2 regions of the Streptomyces sp. R-74717 genome follow, and region 1 is predicted to be linked to the other one. Evidence: riboswitches for the same ligand, from Rfam matches in the RefSeq annotation. Region 1 holds a riboswitch; the other holds the start of a gene.
What was found. A riboswitch is a leader RNA that binds a small molecule or an ion and turns the genes downstream of it on or off. The one in region 1 is predicted to bind cyclic di-AMP.

Region 1 (3,526 bases):
TCGATCTCGTCGGCGACGAACTGCGCCTCGTCGTGTTCGGTGTCGGCGACATAGCCGGTGATCCGGGCGCCCGTGCCGGCGTTCGTCCAGAGGTTCTTGGGGCGGCGGCTCTCGTTGCGCTCGATGACCGCGTTGGCAGCGGACAGGATCGTCTGCGTGGAGCGGTAGTTCTGCTCCAGGAGGATCGTGGTCGCGTTCGGGTAGTCCTCCTCGAACTGGAGGATGTTGCGAATGGTCGCGCCGCGGAAGGCGTAGATCGACTGGTCCGCGTCACCGACGACGCACAGCTCGGCGGGGGCGTCGCCCTCGCCGGCCGGGCCGACCAGTTCGCGCACGAGGGTGTACTGGGCGTGGTTGGTGTCCTGGTACTCGTCGACCAGGACGTGCCGGAAGCGGCGGCGGTAGTGCTCGGCGACGTCGGGGAAGGCCTGGAGCAGATGGACCGTCGTCATGATGATGTCGTCGAAGTCCAGCGCGTTGGCCTCGCGCAGCCGGGACTGGTACATCGCGTAGGCCTGGGCGAGGGTCTTCTCGAAGCCGTCCGCAGCCTGGCCTGCGAAGGTCTCCTCGTCGATCAGCTCGTTCTTCAGGTTGGAGACCTTGGCCGTGAACGCCTTCGGCGGGAAGCGCTTCGGGTCGAGGTCGAGATCGCGGCAGACCAGGGCCATCAGTCGCTTGGAGTCGGCGGCGTCGTAGATCGAGAACGACGAGGTGAAGCCGAGCTTCTTCGACTCGCGGCGCAGGATGCGTACGCACGCGCTGTGGAACGTCATGACCCACATGGCGTTGGCGCGCGGTCCGACGAGTTGCTCGACGCGCTCCTTCATCTCGCCCGCGGCCTTGTTGGTGAAGGTGATCGCCAGGATCTGGCCGGGGTGCACCCCGCGCTCGGCGAGGAGGTGGGCGATCCGGTGGGTCAGCACCCGGGTCTTCCCGGAGCCCGCCCCGGCGACAATGAGCAACGGGGAGCCCGCGTGGACCACGGCGGCGCGCTGCTCGGTGTTCAGCCCGTCGAGGAGCGCCGCGGAGTCGATGACGGGGCGGTGCGCGCCGTCGCGGTAGTACGCGTCCCTGGGCGGCGGGGGCCCGTCGAATACGCCCGCGAAGAGGTCCTCCGGCACCGCTTCGGGTGCGGAGTCCTCGGGGGGCGGCGGGGGCTCTTCCTCCGAGTGCTGGAGGCCGGCCAGGAAGCTGTCGTCAAAGAGGCTGCTCATCGCTTGTCGAGTCTAGGCCGCCGCAACGACACACGACGGCCGCATGGCGAACCGCACCCGACGGCCGGGCACACAAAGGCAGCAGCCACCCACTCCGTGTAAGGGAATTCGGGCCCTCGCCGGCCCTTGCCGCCCCACTTCATCAAGGTCACGAAAACGTATCGGGCATATCGAACATCGGCCTTCACAGCAGCACCACGGGTTGGCTAGCGTGCTCGACCGGGCGGCCCGTACCCCCTGAGGCGAACCACGCCGAGCGGGCGCCCGCGCCGAATCCGGCCTGCCCTCGTGGGAGTTCGGAGCCGGGGACCCACACGCAGCACCGGGGTGAATCGGTCCTTATCCCCCACTCGGACCGTAGGGCAGCCTTCCGTTCCGCCCGAACCCGACAGCTAACCCGGTAGGCGGTCCACGGAAGGAGATGCCGGCCTTGGCGTCGCATCGCAAACCGCGCACCCGGGTGCGCACCACCACACCGGCCGTAGGGCTCACCACGGCGGCACTGGCGTCCGTGACCCTGCTCTCCACACAGAGCGCCACGGCCGCCCCCGCCCCGAAGCCCAGCATCGAGAACGTCCAGAAGAAGGTCGACGACCTCTACCGGCAGGCGGGCACCGCGACCCAGCAGTACAACCGGGCGAAGGAAGCCTCCGCCACCCAGCGCGCCAAGGCCGACGCCCTGCTGGAGGACGTGGCCGAGCGCGCCGACAAGCTCAACGAAGCCCGCAGGACGCTCGGCGCCTACGCGGCCGCGCAGTACCGCACCGGCTCCATCGCGCCGAGCACCACCTTCTTCCTGGCCGACGACCCGCAGTCGTACTTCGACCAGAGCCAGCTGATGAGCCGGATGACCGGTCAGCAGCAGAAGGCAGTCACGGACTTCCGTACGCAGCAGGCCAAGGCGTCGAAGAAGCGTGCCGAAGCAGTGCAGAGCCTGGAGACGCTGACCTCGACACAGAGCACGCTGCGCACCAGCAAGCAGAACGTCCGGAAGAAGCTGGGCGAGGCGCGCGCGATGCTGTCGAAACTGACCGCCGAGGAGAAGGCGCGGCTCGCGGCGCTGGAGCGCGAGAAGGAGGCGGAGGCCAAGCGCAAGGCGCAGGAGCTGGCGCGGCAGCAGGCCGCCGCCAAGGCGGAGGCGGACCGCAAGGCCGCGGAAGCGGCGAAGGAGGCGGAATCCGGCAGCGGTACGGGCACGGGCACCGGAACCGGCTCGGACAGCAGCGCCACCACCAAGGCGGAGAAGGCCCTCGCCTTCGCCACGGCCCAGATCGGCAAGCCGTACGTATGGGGCGCGACGGGCCCGTCCTCGTACGACTGCTCCGGACTCACCCAGGCCGCCTGGAAGGCCGCGGGTGTCGACATCCCGCGCACCACCTGGGACCAGGTGAAGACAGGCACCCGGATCGCGACGGCCGATCTGCAGCCGGGCGACCTCGTCTTCTTCTACGACGACATCAGCCACGTCGGCATCTACAAGGGCGACGGAATGATGATCCACGCGCCGAAGCCGGGGGCGAACGTGCGCGAGGAGTCGATCTACTACATGCCGATCTACGGCAGCGTGCGGCCGTCGTAGCGGCTCACGCCCTTATGCCTTCAGCTGCCGGACGGGCTTGAATTCCACGCCCGTCCGGCAGCGTGGGCGGCACGGACCGGCTCAGGTCCAGAGCGTGGCGATGAAGATGTTGGCGAGCGTCAGCCCGCCCACCGCCGCGAAGGCGCCCTTGTCGACCTTCTCCTCGTCCCGCTTGACGTAGACGAGCGCGAGGATCACGACCAGGAGCAGCAACTTGACCCCGATCTTGATGTTGTTCACGTGGTGGCCGTCGGCCTCGTTGAGCCCGACCAGCGCGACACCGGTGACCAGCATCGTCAGAGCGCCGTGCAGCATCGCCGGGACGAATCGGGCCGTGCCCGCGCCCATCGCCTTCATCTGGGTCAGGAAACCGCCCAGCAGAGAGGCGATACCGATGATGTGCAGGGCGACGAAGACATTGATGAGTACGTCCATGGTCCGCAGCCTAGCCCCGGCCATATCACCACTCCGCAGGCAGGTGCGACTTCCTGTTCACTCGCGCCTGCACCAATTGCCTGGCTCTGGTGCAATTTTCCGAGCAATCGACGACAGCGCCGCGCCAAATTCGGGCAATAGGCGTCATTACGACTCTTCCCCACGCCCCGGGTTTAGCGTCCCTACCCAGGTGACCGGCTTCACCGCCGCTCCGCACCCGGACGGCGAACCGGTCACCCCGCCGAGAGATCCGGCGGCGGGCCGCTCCCCCTGTTGGCGACCCGCCGCCGGACCTCGG
Region 2 (3,526 bases), 680 kb from region 1:
AGTACGGGACGGCGGCGAGCCCGGCCCGGGCGGCCGTGTCCTGGAGCTCGCCCTCGTACGTGTCACGGGAGACCAGGTTGTAGTGCGGCTGCAGGGCGACATAACGGGCCAGCCCCTCGCGCTCCGAGAAGTCCAGGGACGCCTGGAGCCGCTCGGGGCTGATGTTGGAGGCGCCGATCTCCCGGACCTTGCCCTCCTTCACCAGCTGGTCGAGGGCGGTGATGATCTCCTCGACCGGGACGGTCTCGTCGTCGAAGTGCGTGTAGTACAGATCGATGTGGTCGGTGCCGAGCCGGCGCAGCGACTCCTCGGCCGCGGCCTTGATGTTCGCGGCGGAGAGCCCCTTGTACGAGGGGTGGGCGCCGACCTTGGTGGCGACGACGATGTCGGAACGGTTGGAGCGTGCCGCGAGCCACTTACCGATGACGGTCTCCGACTCGCCGCCCTCGTTGCCCGGGATCCAGGCGGAGTAGGCGTCGGCGGTGTCGATGAAGTTGCCGCCCGCCGCGACGTAGGCGTCCAGCACGGCAAAGGACTGCGCCTCGTCGGCGGTCCAGCCGAAGACGTTGCCGCCGAGGGCGAGCGGGAAGACCTGGAGGTCGGAAGGGCCCAGCTCACGAAGAGAAGTCATATACGGAACAACGGACTCCGGCGGGTCCGCTATTCCGGCAGCCCTGGCGTCGGGAGTCCGCTGTTCCGGCAGACCGGCAGCCCTGACGTCGGGGGGTGAGCGCCAGGACTGCCGGGGTTCAACGGCCTGTGAACCGGATCGGATCACAGGCCGGGAGACGGCCGGCGGATCAGGGGTTGAGGCCCTTGCCGCGCAGCCAGGCCATCGGGTCGATGCCCGTACCGTCGGGGGTGTGGACCTCCAGGTGGAGGTGCGCGCCCGTGACATTGCCGGTTGCGCCGACCCGGCCGATGGTCTCACCGGTGGTGACCTTCTGGCCGACACTGACGCCGATCGAGGACTGGTGGCAGAACCACAGCTCCGTACCGTCGTCGAGCTCCAGCACCGTGCGGTAGCCGTACGAACCGGAATAGCCTGCCGACTTGATGGTGCCGCCGTGTACGGCCTTGATCGGGGTGCCGGCCTGCGCTGCGAAGTCGAGGCCGGTGTGGTGGCCGGAGGACCACATCGGGCCGGCCTGGCCGAAGGTCGAGGTGATCGTGTACGAGGAGGTCGGGATGGCGTAGCTGGCGGCGAGCTTGGCGAGCCGCAGGGCCTCAGCCTTCGCCTTGGCTTCCTCCTCCGCCTTCTTCTTCTCGGCGGCGGCCTTGGCCTCGGCCGCGTCCTGCTGCTTCCTGGCCTCGGCGGCGGCCTTCTCCGCGGCCGCCTTCTCCTGCGCCGCCTTGGCCTCGGCGTCGGCGGCGTCCTGCTGCTGCTCGGCCTGCTGGAGGATGCGGGCGCGGAGTGCCTCGCCCGCGTCCATCGTGCCCTGCTCGGCCTCGGCGGCGGTGAGGCCGGCGGTGGTGAGCGGGGCGGCAGCGGCGGCGGCCTCGGCCTTGTCGGCCTCGGACTCGCCGGAGAGCAGGGAGCCCACGCCGGGAAGGGACTTGGCGTCGGGGAGGTTGTCCGAGATGGAGTCGGGAAGGGAGATGGAGACCGGCGGCTTGCTCTGCGCGGTGGCCATGCCGCCCGCGCCGACTGCCGCGATGACACCGACCCCGAGTACCGTGGAGCTACGGGCAAGTCCGTTGCGCTGCTTGGCGACGCGGTGCCTGCCGCGAACGGGGCGGACGGACTCCTCGGTGGGGTTCCACTCGTCCCAGCTTCTGTCGGGCTCACCGTTGCCGTCGGCGCGGAATTCGCTGCCGAACTCACCGGCGAAGCCACCGCCCGTCTCGGCGCCGAACACCGTTCCCGTCCCGGCGGTTCCGTAGTCGGAGCCGAAATCGGATCCGAAGTCGGCGCCGAAGTCGGAACTGAACTCGGGGTTGAACCGAGAGGGGGCCTCGGGGGCAGGCTTGTTGGACGCCACGGGGGCGCACTCCTTTCCTTCCTTCTCGCCTACCGGGTTAGCTGACGGGTTCGGAGCAGGAAGGTCTCCTACGGGCGCCTCTGCCTCTCACGAGACACAGGTGCCCGATTCACCCCATGTAGGTGGTTCCCCGGTTCCCTTGCGGAATTCGGCGCTCGCGCACGGTGCCGCCACTGACGACGGCTGGGACGACCGCGCTGCGTTATCGAACGTTAATAGACACACGGGTCTGATTCCAAGCTGTTCCCACTGATCGTTCAGGTCTTTGGCCTGGACTTTACGGGACACAATCGGGTGGAACCGGACGAGTTGATCGACCCTCAGCCATTACCCGGTTTCTGACGTTGCGTCAAATGTTATGCGGAGCGACGCCTTTCGGTTACGTACGGTGGCATCCCGCACCCAAGGCCGCGCCCCGGGACGCGCGAAACACCCGGCCCGCACGAAGCACCCGGCCCGCACGAAGCGCCCGATCCACACGAAGCGCCCGCCCCACCCGTCACATCGTTTCCAGGCCCACGATCTTCACGGTCCTGCGCCGGTCCGGCTGCCCCTCCGCGGGACGTACGACCGCGAGCAGCGCCATGTCGTCGGTCGTCTCGCCGCCCGTGTGCAGCCGCACGTCATCGGTCAGCGCGGACAGCAGCTCCTCGGGCCCCGGAAAGATCCGCCCGCGCAGCCGGGCCGCCGGGTCGTAGAAGACCCCATCGGCGTTCCGCGCCTCGGAGAGGCCGTCGGTGTAGAGGAGCAGGGTCGTCCCCGCCGGCAGATCCCACTCGTCCGCCCGGTCCGGCCACACCCCCAGGTCCATCCCGAGCGGCAGCGCGGGCACCGTGGGCCCCAGCACCTCCACCGCCCCGTCCGGGTGCAGCAGGATCGGCTCGGGGTGACCGCGGTTGACGATCCGCACCCGGGACACCCCGGACGGGATCTCGGCCAGTACGGCAGTGATGAAGCCCTCGACCGCGTCCAGCCCGCCCCGCGCCCCCTCCCGCGCCAGCGCCCGCTCCAGCCGCTGCGCCACGCCCTCCAGCGAACGCTCCTGTTCGGCCGCCTCCCGGAACGCCCCGATGGCAACCGCCACCGACTCCACGGCGTCGAGCCCCTTCCCCCGCACGTCCCCGACCACCAGCCGCACCCCCTGCGGGGTGTCCGCCACGGCGAACAGGTCGCCGCCGACGAACTCGTCCGCCTGCGCCGCCTCGTACCGCGCCGCCACATGCAGCCCGCCGATCCGGTCGGACGGCTTCGGCAGCACCGCCCGCATGGCGGTCTCCGCGATGACCCGCGCGGAGGCCAGCTGTTCATTGCCGCGCCGTACGACCGTGTTGATCACGACCGCGAGGGCCGAGACGGTGGCCAGGGTGAGCAACTCGATCAACGGCACGACCAACGGCAAAGAGTTGCCGGACAACCGCAGCACGGTGACGGCCACCATCGAGGCAATGCCGATACAGATGGTGCTGGACAGCGAGAAGAACGGCGCGGCGATCAGCGGCGCGGCAACGAACAGCGGAATGGCGGTGAAAATCGGCGGGGTGAGG

Region 2: another riboswitch for cyclic di-AMP. It lies ahead of NRF20_RS21710 (M23 family metallopeptidase); the one in region 1 lies ahead of NRF20_RS18330 (NlpC/P60 family protein).

The regions. Positions count from the first base shown of each region.
Region 1 is NZ_CP102361.1:4,075,185-4,078,710, forward strand. It holds gene pcrA (DNA helicase PcrA) at 1-1,214, opposite strand, end outside; cyclic di-AMP (ydaO/yuaA leader) riboswitch at 1,472-1,637, shown strand; gene NRF20_RS18330 (NlpC/P60 family protein) at 1,636-2,793, shown strand; gene NRF20_RS18335 (hypothetical protein) at 2,875-3,228, opposite strand.
Region 2 is NZ_CP102361.1:4,758,006-4,761,531, forward strand. It holds gene NRF20_RS21705 (aldo/keto reductase) at 1-631, opposite strand, end outside; gene NRF20_RS21710 (M23 family metallopeptidase) at 801-1,982, opposite strand; cyclic di-AMP (ydaO/yuaA leader) riboswitch at 1,994-2,146, opposite strand; gene NRF20_RS21715 (PP2C family protein-serine/threonine phosphatase) at 2,482-3,526, opposite strand, start outside.